Regions from separate parts of the Brevibacillus sp. NRRL NRS-603 genome, predicted to be linked through region 1. Evidence: riboswitches for the same ligand, from Rfam matches in the RefSeq annotation. Region 1 holds a riboswitch; each other region holds the start of a gene.
What was found. Region 1 has a riboswitch for S-adenosylmethionine ahead of C7R94_RS06170 (MetQ/NlpA family ABC transporter substrate-binding protein). Riboswitches for the same ligand answer to the same signal wherever they lie in the genome.
Positions count from the first base shown of each region.

Region 2: linked by a shared signal. The riboswitch ahead of C7R94_RS00815 (homocysteine synthase) and the one ahead of C7R94_RS06170 (MetQ/NlpA family ABC transporter substrate-binding protein) in region 1 are both predicted to bind S-adenosylmethionine.
Region 3: linked by a shared signal. The riboswitch ahead of C7R94_RS06765 (BMP family lipoprotein) and the one ahead of C7R94_RS06170 (MetQ/NlpA family ABC transporter substrate-binding protein) in region 1 are both predicted to bind S-adenosylmethionine.

Region 1 covers NZ_PXZN01000011.1:37,547-41,542, forward strand. Annotated here, with positions in the region: gene C7R94_RS06165 (methionine ABC transporter ATP-binding protein) at 1-1, opposite strand, end outside; gene C7R94_RS06170 (MetQ/NlpA family ABC transporter substrate-binding protein) at 44-874, opposite strand; SAM riboswitch class I at 978-1,080, opposite strand; gene C7R94_RS06175 (Na-translocating system protein MpsC family protein) at 1,301-1,657, shown strand; gene C7R94_RS06180 (ABC transporter substrate-binding protein) at 1,855-2,928, shown strand; gene C7R94_RS06185 (nucleoside hydrolase) at 3,015-3,944, shown strand; gene C7R94_RS06190 (ABC transporter permease) at 3,971-3,996, shown strand, end outside.
Region 2 covers NZ_PXZN01000002.1:102,101-106,096, forward strand. Annotated here, with positions in the region: gene C7R94_RS00805 (MFS transporter) at 1-542, opposite strand, end outside; gene C7R94_RS00810 (ArsR/SmtB family transcription factor) at 539-1,588, opposite strand; gene C7R94_RS00815 (homocysteine synthase) at 1,743-3,047, opposite strand; SAM riboswitch class I at 3,139-3,245, opposite strand; gene C7R94_RS00820 (rhodanese-like domain-containing protein) at 3,557-3,868, shown strand; gene C7R94_RS00825 (SCO family protein) at 3,956-3,996, shown strand, end outside.
Region 3 covers NZ_PXZN01000011.1:157,165-161,160, forward strand. Annotated here, with positions in the region: gene C7R94_RS06755 (DUF3298 and DUF4163 domain-containing protein) at 1-592, opposite strand, end outside; gene C7R94_RS06760 (methyl-accepting chemotaxis protein) at 747-2,222, shown strand; SAM riboswitch class I at 2,373-2,495, shown strand; gene C7R94_RS06765 (BMP family lipoprotein) at 2,697-3,725, shown strand; gene C7R94_RS06770 (ABC transporter ATP-binding protein) at 3,832-3,996, shown strand, end outside.

The DNA.
Region 1 (3,996 bases):
TAACGAGTTCTCCTTGTTGTTCTTGATGTTCCTGGCGTGGATTTTACCAGGACGGCAGTACAGCTCCTTCAAAACGTTCGTCGATGAATTTTTTCACTTCTTCGGAACGGTAGATGTCCACCAGCTTTTTGACAGCAGGGTTGTCTTTGTTGGTTTCGTTGACTGCCAGGATGTTTACGTATGGAGAATCAGCCGTCTCAGCGAAGATCGCATCTTTTTTCGGGGAGTAGCCAGCTTCCATTGCGAAATTCGTATTAATTGAAGCAACCTCTACGTTGCTCAGTGAGCGCGCCAGGAAAGCAGCCTCCAGCTCTTTGAATTGCAAATTTTTTGGATTTTCTACGATGTCCAGTGGTGTTGCGTTGTCGCCCACGCCATCCTTGAGCTTAATTAAGCCGGCTGCCTGATAGAGCAGAAGGGCGCGTGCTCGGTTGGTCGGGTCGTTTTGGATGCCGACAACGCCGCCTGCCGGGATGTCCTCCACTTTTTTATGCTTGGTGGAGTACAGGCCCATCGGGTACGTCACGGTTTTTCCGACCTCGACGATTTTGGTTTTGTGATCTTGATTGAACTTCGCCAAGAACGGAATGGTTTGGAAGCTGTTCACATCGAGGTTTCCTTTATCGAGCGCTTGGTTCGGCTGTACGTAATCGTTGAAAACGACGACTTCGACGTCGAGCCCTTTGCCTTTGGCGACTTCTTTCACTTTGTTTAGAATCTCTTCGTGCGGGCCGCCAGTGACGCCCACTTTGAGCGAGGTTTGTTCAGCAGTAGTGCCGCCGTTAGCAGGAGCAGCTTCTTGTTTACCGCCGCAAGCCGTTACGAGCGATGCAGCGAGCAGTAGTGTAGTGAGTAGTAGACCAGTCTTTTTCATGAAAATAACCCCTTTTCTCTGGATGTAAGATGGAAAAGAAAAAAGCCTCTTCCGACAGAAGAGGCGAAAACTGCGAGTATGTAACCACACTGCAACAATACCTCTCTTATCTGTCGGAATAAATTCCGCTGGATTTGGCACCGTATCGTTTGCGATAGGTTGCCGAGGTGTCATAGGGCCAGTCCCTCAACCTCTCTTCATAAGAGAATGTGCTATGAAATTATCATTCCAAACATTGTTGTTAATTCTTATTTGGATAGTTGGATTATAACGACTGATTTTTCAGGTGTCAACTGTTTTTGCAAACGAATGACTTGGTGGAAAAATGTGAAATTGATCTAAATACGAATATTCTATTGAAGAATCGGAAAATCATTTGTATAATGAGAGCGAATGAACCCGATACCAGCTATCGCAGGTGATGACATGACTCTCGTGGACTCCAATGAAACCAGAAAAAAGCTGTCTGCCATCTATAATGAGATAGCAAAAGAGTTGTTCGGATTTGGAACGACTTTGCTCCGAGTCACGATTGAAAATCAGATGATTACGTTCCAAGCCAAGCATCGCCGCTCTCCGCGCTCACAAGCGTTGGAAGGAGAAGCACCGGCCCTCAAGCTCGAAGTCGATTTTCGCATGTCCCTTCTTTATAAGAAGAAACTGAGAGAACGATTGGAAGAAGAGATGGGGTTGCCGTTGGAGGCCGTGCTGAGGGACTATGATGCGCCTACGCAGTGGGCGATCACGAATGTTATTTTAGCTGAATCAGAACTGAATACCTGACGCAATCGTTCGGATTTTCTCTTTTGATCTATCTTAAGGGGAGACCGTAGACTTTGCGTAAAAACGGGTGTCACTTCTCTTTGTTTACGAAGAAAAGTGCTCTTGTTTAGAATGATACGTTCTAATCAAGGGTGCTTTTCTTTTTATTGTATCACCATATTTTGTCATCAAATGAACCCAACTGGAGGAGAATTACGATGAAAAAATTACTTGCTGGAATCCTGTCTTTTTCTATGATGTCACTGGCTCTCGCTGGCTGTGGCAGCAATGATCAACCACAGGCGGGAGGAGCTGGCGGCGAAGCCAAGGGCGAACCACAAAAGCTGGTCATCTCCACATGGGGCTTCTCCGAAGACTTTTTCCGCAAAGAAGTATATGAGCCGTTTGAAAAAGAACATAACGTGAAAATCGTGCTGGAAATCGGAAATAATGCAGAGCGCCTGAACAAAATTCGCCAAGGAAGCTCCGATGTAGACTTGATCTACCTCTCTGACTACTATGCACAGCAAGGGATTGAGAGTGGCGCATTTGAAAAAATCGACCGCAGCCGCATCACGAACTTGGATCAAATCTACGACATCGCCAAAGCACCACTGGGCGAGGAGTATGGTCCAGCCTATACGATTGGCCAATTCGGGATTGCCTACAATCCAAAGCTCGTGAAAACCGAGATCAAGGATTGGAAAGATCTGTGGAACCCGGAGCTGGCGGGCAAGCTGACACTGCCAAGCATTACGTCCACGACAGGCCCGATGGTTCTCGACAGTGCTTCTGCGGTTGCGGGCAGCAAGGAATTTAACGAGGATCAAGCCTTCGCGAAAATGAAAGAAGTCAACCAAAGTGTCGTGAAGTTCTACGACAAGACCTCCGAATACGTGAACATGTTTGGACAAGAAGAAATCGGCGTAGGACCGATCATGGAAATGTACTTCAAAGACATCAAAGCCGCTGTTCCAGAAGCTGTTTTCGTACAACCTGCAAGCGGCGGGTATGCGGTCATGAATACGGTTAACATCGTAAAAGGCTCGAAAAACAAAGCACTCGCTGAAGACTTCATCAACTACCAGCTGAGCAAGGAAGTTCAGGAGAAAACAGCAAAAGCAAAAATCGATTCTCCTGTAAACAAGACGGTTCAACTGACAAAAGAAGAAGCAAAAGGCGTAACGTACGGAGAAGAAACGGTAAGCAAGCTGAAAATGCTGGACATGAAATTCGTTAACGAGCACTCCAAAGCATGGATTGACCGTTGGAATCGTGAAATCACGCAATAACGAACGATAGAAAAACATGGGCGAGGGTATAGACATTTGCGGATATACCCTCTTTTCATGAGGAATGAACGTGAGGAGGACCATTCGTGCAAAAGATCATTCTTGACGTGGATACCGGCATTGATGACGCACTTGGCATTATTCTCGCTGTGAAGAGCGGGCAATTCGATCTGGTTGGCATTACTACGGTGAATGGCAACGTGTCGCTGCGAAAAGCCACAGAAAATACGTGCAAAATTCTCGATTTCTTGCAAGTCGGCGAGCAAATCCCTGTCGTCTGTGGAGCATCTGAACCGTTGCTGCGGCCGTTGTTTTTCGAGCATGCCGTACATGGTGAAGATGGTTTGGGAGGAGCCCTTGCCGGAGTTCCGATTTACAAGGAACCGACTGCTGGCTTTGCCCCTGATTTCATCGTGGAAAACGTACTCGCTCATTCTGGAGAAATTACGCTTATCATGACGGGGCCGCTGACTAATTTGGCTTTGGCGGTGAAAAAATGTCCGGAGCTTGTTCAACACGTCAAGGAAGTCATTTTCATGGGTGGAGTGGTCCGCGAGCATGGCAATGTGACGCCCGTTGCGGAGTATAACATGTACGTCGATCCAGAGGCAGCCAAGGTCGTATTTCATGCCGGATTCCCGCAATTGACGCTGGTTGGACTGGATGTGACACGAAGAGTGCTGCTGAACGAGGAGCATATTCGCGAGCTGGGAGATACCCCGATGGGCGAGTACGTAAGACAGAGTACGTCTGATTACCTTCATCGCTATTTTCAGCGAAATGGCATTTATGCGTGCGCTATGCATGATCCGTTGGCTGTCGCAGTCGCACTCGATCCGAAGCTGGTGAAGACGCAGAAGTTATATGTAGATATAGAAACGAGAAGTGAGCTGTGTGATGGGCAAACGGTTTGCGACTTTCAAAACCGCCTGAAAAAAGAACCGAACATAAACGTCTGTCTGGACGTAGATGCAGATGCGTTCTTTGCGCGTTTTCTCGGCGCATTGAAAGCCTGACGATACCGTGAACAGGAGTTAATCAGATGAGAAAAACGGGTCTTTATTTATT
Region 2 (3,996 bases), on a different contig from region 1:
ATCGCGACCAATGCGAATACGGACTCTCCGCCGATACTCGCCACGAGAATCCCAGCCAAAGGCGGACCTGTAATCAAGGCAATCCGCAAGACGCTATCCAAATAGGCATTGGCTTGGAGGAGCTGCTCTCTTTTGACCAGAGCAGGGAGGAGCGACTGACTGGCTGGCACATACAGCGGTTGAACGAGACCGTTGATCAAGGCAGTGAAATACAGCGGCCAGAGTGATTCAGTCCCGGAAGTAATGACCGCAAAGGACAAACAAAACGCAGCAGCTCGCATCCATTGAGAAAAAATCATGACACGCTTCTTATCGAATCGGTCGATGTACGGTCCGGCTACCAGCTGAATAGCGAGCGACGGCAAGAAATACAAGAGCAACATCTGTCCGACCGCACCTTGTGAGCCTGTTGCCTGATAGATTAACCAGCTATTGGCGAGGGTACCGAGTGAGGCGCCGAGTTCTGAAATGAGCTGACCGAAAAGAATCCAACGATAAGAACGCTGCTGCCAGACAGAGGCTTGTACAGCGGTTTGGTTCATGGGGTGCTCCTGTCCAGGAATTCATCCCATAACAAGGGGAGCTTGTCCAGCGTATGACGGCGGAGTCTGTAACGGGAGCCTGCTGTTTCAACGAGATGGGCAGACCGCAGCATGGACAGATGATGATGTACTGTCGATTTCGCCATGGAGAGTTGATCTGTTATCTCTTGCAGGCTCAGATCCTTTTCCGCCAGCATTTTGACCATGCGCAGCCTGTGCTCATCTCCGAGTGCTTTCAAGGCCTGCACCAGTGAAGGCGGTGGCTGATTAGGATCTACAGCATCGTGCAAATTTTCGTCAGCCACAGGGTAATAAAAAATTTTCGTCCCAACAGCATCGGCCTGTACCGTCCACGGGCGATAGATCGCTTGCGGGATCAGCAGTACACGTGTCACGGCAGGCTCTGGGAGGTAGCTCGATCCCGTCGCATACTCTACCAAGGCTTCTGGGGGGAGCTTTCCTAGCTTGTTTTGCTTTTGCGACCAATCCCGTTCTAGCATGCGAACGATTTCTTGCTCACGCGGCTTGATATGAGTGGTATACCAGCCTTCCATCAATCGGAGAATATGGCCCCGCAGCTCTTCTGCATCAACGGAAGCAATATGTCCGATGTACGATTCAAAAAAGAGGTGCGTACGGCAGGCTTTCTGCAAAGCGGCGCAATCATCCTTGCTTCCTAGTGCAGCCTTCCGTCGTGCTTCCTGCATATTTTCACCGAGATAAGGGAGGGCCTCGTATCGGAGCTGTTCGGTTGAAAGCTCTCTGACATACGAGAGAAAGGAATCTAGATCAGCGAAAGGGCAAAGATCGAGCAGTTGCAAAAGCGTCTTCCACGTGTTGTGCTCCTTGGCATAGTCGACCTCTTGCCGTACAGGAGGTGATAGCTCGTCCAACAGTTGACGCCAGTAGGCAGGAGGGTGTTCCATCGTGTGATGCAATTGATCGTAGGTAGCGGCAGCGATTCCCAAGGCAGCTTCGAATAAAGGAGAATATGAGAGCTCAACCCGATAGGTCGTTCGTTCACTGCCAATGTTTAAAATCTTCATGTGATCATCCTTCCAAAATTTGTACATAATTATGTATTTTATAGATACCGAATCTTAAATTCAATATTTTTCGAACAGAAATAGAAAAGGAAAAGAAGAATCACAGATCTCTGTCCAAAGAGATGACGTGATTCTTCTTCCTGAAAAGGTAGGGTTAACCTACCGTGGATAATTGCGAGGCACGCTGTAGTGCTTGCTCCAAATCAGAGATGATATCGTCGATCGATTCTGTGCCGACGGAGAGGCGGATAAGTCCCGGGGTCACTCCGGCTGCTGCCTGCTCTTCTTCTGTCATCTGCTGATGTGTTGTGCTCGCTGGATGAATGATGAGTGACTTGGAGTCCCCGACATTTGCGAGATGGGAGAACAGCTTCACTGACTCGATCAATGTTTTTCCTGCCTCAACGCCACCGCGAATTCCAAAGGTCAGGATCGCGCCAGCACCTTTTGGCAAATATTTTCGGGCCAATTCACGCTGGGAGTCTGACTCCAATCCCGGATAACTCACCCACTCTACCGCAGAGTGATTGGCGAGGAACTGGGCTACTGCCAAGGCGTTCTGGCTATGCCGCTCGATCCGCAGATGCAGTGTTTCTAATCCTTGCAGGAACAAGAAGGAATTGATTGGAGCGACTGCTGCTCCGATATCGCGCTGGAGCTGAACACGTGCCTTGATAATATAGGCCAGCGGACCGACTGCCTCTGTATAAACGACGCCATGGTAGCTTGGGTCTGGTGTAGTCAGACCTGGGAATTTTCCGTTGTTCCAGTCGAATTTTCCAGAGTCTACGATGATACCGCCAATTGCTGTTCCGTGGCCGCCGATGAATTTGGTGGTGGAGTGCACGACGATATCAGCCCCGTGCTCAAAAGGACGGCACAAAATCGGCGTTGCGAAGGTGTTATCCACGATCAAAGGCACGCCATTTTCATGTGCAATATGGGCGATCGCCTCGATATCAGCGACATCAATGCGCGGGTTGCCGATTGTCTCGCAAAACACGGCTCTTGTCTTTTCATTGATATAGGCACGGAAGTTTTCTGGATTGGATTGATCTGCAAAATGAACCTTGATTCCGAGGCGGGGAAGAGTGTGGGCGAACAGGTTGTAGGTACCGCCGTAGAGGCTGCTGGAAGCGACGATCTCGTCTCCTGCATGCGCAATATTTAAGATGGCGAATGTAATGGCAGCTTGCCCGGATGCGGTCGCGAGTGCACCAACACCACCTTCGAGCAGGGCAACACGCTTCTCAAACACATCCTGCGTGGGATTCATGATGCGTGTATAGATGTTCCCAAACTCTTTTAAGCCAAACAGGTTGGCTGCATGCTCCGTATCGCGGAAAACATAGGAGGTTGTCTGATAGATCGGAACAGCACGTGAGCCTGTTACAGGGTCAACCTCCTGCCCACCGTGTACCGCAAGTGTTTCTGGCTTCCATTGTTGTTGATCGGACATGTCCATCTCTCCTTTTGCTAATGGGGAATCGGCTAATAAAAAACGGAGCATTCTCCTGAGAAGAAGAAGGCTCCGAACATGCACGGGCTTTTGTTCATCTCTCAGAATCACTGGATTCTGCAGGAATTGGCACCATGCAGCTAGTCTGCTGGTTGCCGGGTTTCGTAGGGCCTGTCCCTCCACCGCTCTTGATGAAAATAATTGTTGTCGTAATTGTATGAAAATAAAACCTTGCTGTCAATGAGGAATATACAGTTATCGGGGAGGTTTTTATGTATATATGGATGAAAGGTGTTCACTCATGCCATTAATTTGTAACGGTTTTGTCTCAACCTGTTCACATCCCGTGTGGCTATTGCCGCATCGAAATAGGAGATAATGGTAGAAAATGGGGAGCATAGATGCATGGTGAAGCCAAGTGCTCTTCGCGTTAGAAAAGTAAAATAGCGTATGATATCATGGAGGTGGTTACAACTGATCTGATCGTACATATAGGAGGATAAATAACGATGAGCCATGGAGTAAAGGAAATTACACCACAAGAGCTGTTGGAAAAGCTGGAAGCCAAAGAGGAGCTGCAAGTCATTGATGTACGCGAAGTCGATGAGTGGAATGCGGGTCACATTAAAGAGGCAAAGCTGATCCCACTCGGCTTTTTGCCGCATCGTATTGATGAACTGGATAAGAACATTCCGATTGTGATGGTTTGCCGCAGTGGTGCCAGAAGCAATACAGCTACAGAGTATTTGAGTGCACAAGGGTATGACGTGGCGAATATGGTTGGCGGCATGCTCGCATGGCCAGGTGAAGTGGAACAGTAAGACGTTGTTGTGATAGAAACAGTGTGAATGCCTCCCGTGTTTAAACAGGAGGCATCACGCATGGGACAAGCAGGGAGGTAGCAACCCGTGAGTGAAGGAACACAATTGCAGCAGGAATCTGCAATGAA
Region 3 (3,996 bases), 120 kb from region 1:
GTCCTTTTTCATTGATGAGCGGCTCCAGCTCATAGACCGAAATGGGGAACATGGGGAAACCGACGTAGTAAGGCGTAATTTCGTACAACTGGAAGTAGATGACCAGTGCTTTGTCGGCGAGGTAATAATCTTGATCGGGCTTAATCGAAGTAAAGCCATTGAGTGTAGGGATGCTTCTTTCTTTGATTTGACGCTTGATGTTTTCGGAAATCACCCTGACGTAATCGCTTCCTGGCTTGAATAATTCACGCAGCGTATACAGCTTGCCTGTTTGGATATCAGCGGTGATCGACCCGAGAAAGGTCATGCCGTGAGCCATTTGCGGTGTGTAGGCGTAGTTGCTCAACACGACGCTGAAAATACCGCGTTCGTTTGTCTTGATCTCGTAGCTTCCTTGCATTTCTGTATTTCCCGGTACCTGAACCCGTTGTTGCTCGTGAATTAAGCCTTGAACCGTTTGATAAATCGCCCGGTTGATATCTTTTTCCGCTTGCTGGTTGGCTAATCCTGCCAATTGCGGATAGTAAATCGTGGTGTTCGGACGGCTAATCGTCCGTGTGAGCACAGTAGCTGGCAATTGATTAAGTTCCACTTTTTTTCGTTTGCCTCCTGTACGTGTGGGTTGTGTAATAGCCTATTCGAAATTGTTTATGGCTGTTCTTACTTTTTTCACAAATTTGGAAAAGGTTTGGCTATATAATGGGGAAAGAATCCGATACATAAGTAAAAGGAAAAGGGGGGCAATTATGATTCAATTGATTCGCAATACCTTGACTGACAAAGAAGGCTTTATGATTTTTATCCTATGGAATCATTTGTGGATGGCGGGACTCATTGCCTACCAAGTGGATGTGAACTTTTGGAAAGTGACGTCCTTGGGATTGCTGGTCACTTTAATTGTTTCGCCGTATTATTTCATTCGCAAAGATAGTATTCTGATTCGTTACCTGGTGGCAATTGGACTCATGTTTTATGCGATTTCATTCGATCACTTTACCGATTACAAGGAGATCACCTTCCTCACTTTTATCGTCATGGGCTTTTTGGCAGCCTATTTGGATTGGAAGCTGGTCGTAACAGCGGGAATTACCCAAATCATTGTCACAGTTATCGGGTTCTACACAGGAACCTACCAAATCTTCGATGGTGATTTTTCGGAGCTCAATTTGCTTATGCGTATTGTCACGATTCTCATGATGATGGGAGCCGTAACGTATCTGTGTCTCGCCGGACAAGCCTCCCTGCAAAAAGCGCACGACGCAAGGCAGGAAGCAGAAGAGAAGGAGCGCCGTCTGGGAGAAATGCTTTTGAACATCCAGGAAATGACGGAGCAATTGGATCGTACAAGCGATCATGTACATGAGCATGCGGAAGGTACGAAGCGCAATACAGATGAAATGATGGTAGCCTTCAAGGAAGTCGCCGTCGGTATGGAATCGCAGGCGAATTCTACGGTAAAGATCGAAGAAGAGGTTCAATCCATCGATCAGGAAATCGAGGCAGTCACTACACAGACCAACGCAATGAAAACAGAATCGCAACAAAACAACCGTCGTCTGACAGAGAGCGTTCAGATGATGAACGAGCTGTCCTCGCAGATGGAGCAAATTGTGCAGGCAGTCAATGTAGCAGCCTCTACGATTCACCAGCTCAATCGGCAGGCGAATCGCGTAGAGGAAATTGTCGGCGCTATTAATCAGATCGCGACACAAACGAATCTCTTGGCACTGAATGCGGCGATTGAATCTGCTCGTGCAGGCGAGCATGGACGGGGATTTGCTGTTGTAGCGGATGAAGTACGCAAGCTGGCAGAACAAAGCGCGACAGCTACGCAGGAAATTACCGACATTCTCAAGTCTCTCCACCAGGAAAGTGAGAATGCGGTGCAGCATATGAGCAATGGGGAAGTGTCTGTTGCAAAAGGCCAAGAGCTGGCCGTAAAAACAGTGGCCTCCATCGAAGCCGTGCGTGCCGGAATGATGGCCTTCCTGGAAGCAGCTGATCAAGTAAGCTCCAGCATGGACCGGGTAAAAGTGCGTTCCGGTGAAGTTGCCATCGAGATGTCGACGATTACAGCCGTAACCGAGGAATCCGTAGCCAACTTAGAAGAGTTGTTTGCGACAGCAGAAAACCAGCATCAAAAAGTGCGTGAGATTACGGAAGAGCTGGGCGAGCTGAATACCTTGTCGCATCGCCTCCAGCAAACCTTTCACGTAAATTAGAGGTTGTTTAAAAAGTCGTCTTTTGATCACGAAGTAGTTCTGAAAGCTGATTCGGCATCGAAATAGAAGTGTTTGGAATTGAGAAAAAAGAATTGCATTTTTGAACCGTTCTGCTAGAATGAATTCCATTGTAACTAAATATATTCACCTACCTTATCAAGAGCGGCGGAGGGACTGGCCCGATGATGCCCGGCAACCACTGATCATGTCTATGCATGAACAGAAAGGTGCCAATTCCTGCAAAACCTGTACCATGGTTTTGACAGATGAGGAAGAGAACGGCTTCGTACGCAAACTCTTCCTCCGGGGAGAGTTTTTTTGTTGTATTTGTAAAAGGGGAGGAGGTAATAGACGAACGATAAAATAATTTTATAAGAGAATATTCGTAAATAGTATTGAAAATATAGGTAAAAAGCCGTACATTACCTAATAGGATAAAGAAAAACGTAAAGTTCGGATAGGGAGAGATACATCATGAAGAAATTATTGCTGGCATTAACGACATTCGCAGTATTGGCAACAGGGTGTTCGACTGGCACAAGCGCACCTGCAGATCAGCCAGGAGGACAAGCAGCAGGACAAGAGGGCGCGGCAAAAAAACGAATTGCCTTGATTTTGCCTGAGAAAATCGGTGTGAATCCGTTCTTCCAACAAATGGATGAGGGTGCGAAGAAAGCTGCACAAGAGCTGGGTGCAGACGTGAAAACGATCGAATCTACCGATCACGGAGCGATTGAGGAAAATCTGCGTGTGGCTGTTGCAGAAAATTATGATTTGATCATCACTTCTTCCTTTACATCAGAGGATGCATTGAAAAAAGTAGCTACCGAAAATCCTGACCGTAATTTTGCGATTATTGATACCGTAGTGGATTTGCCAAACGTACGCAGTGTTACCTTCCGCGAGCAGGAAGCGGCTTACCTGGTGGGAGCTGCAGCAGGTTTGGCAACGAAAACGAACAAAGTAGGTATGGTTGTCGCTCTTGATATTCCGCAGTTGAAAAAATGGACAGTTGGCTTCGAAGAGGGCTTGAAAGCGACAAATCCAAAAGCAGAACTGATGGTCAACTATGTGGGAAGCTTCACTGACCCGGCAAAAGCGAAGGAGTTGGCTTTGCTCCAAGCTTCCAAAGGCGCCGACTTCATTAACGGTGCAGCAGCAGTAGGCGACCTCGGCGTTTTCGAAGCGGCGAAGGAAAAAGGCTTCTTCACAGCAGGTCAGGATGTTGACCGTACGACGATTGATCCAGAGCATATTGTTCTGTCCCAATTGAAAGGGACTGATGCGGCAGCTTATGAAACCGTGAAGACCTTTGTAGAAGGAACGTTCAAACCAGGTGTTGTAGCGTACGGCTTGAAGGAAAAAGGTGTTGGCGTAACTTATGTCACGCACGAAAGCAAAACGCCACTGAACGCTTTTATTGGACAAGAAGTTGTCGATAAAGTGAAAGCGATCAGCGATGAGATTGTAGCGGGAACTCGCCAAGTACCAGATAAATTCTAAACACGCACGTCAAAAAGCTTGTGCACAGTGATGGATGTGACCGACTACGGCTGTGTAGTCGGTCTTCCATTTTCATAAAAGGACGTACAGAAATGAGGGAGTGGGAATGACCGATCGCTTGGAAATGAGGGGCATGACCAAGAAGTACGGAGATTTTACCGCCAACGACAAGGTGTCGTTCTCACTGGCAGCAGGAGAAGTCCATGCGATTGTCGGGGAAAATGGAGCGGGCAAAACGACACTGATGCGGATGCTGTACGGGATGGAGCAG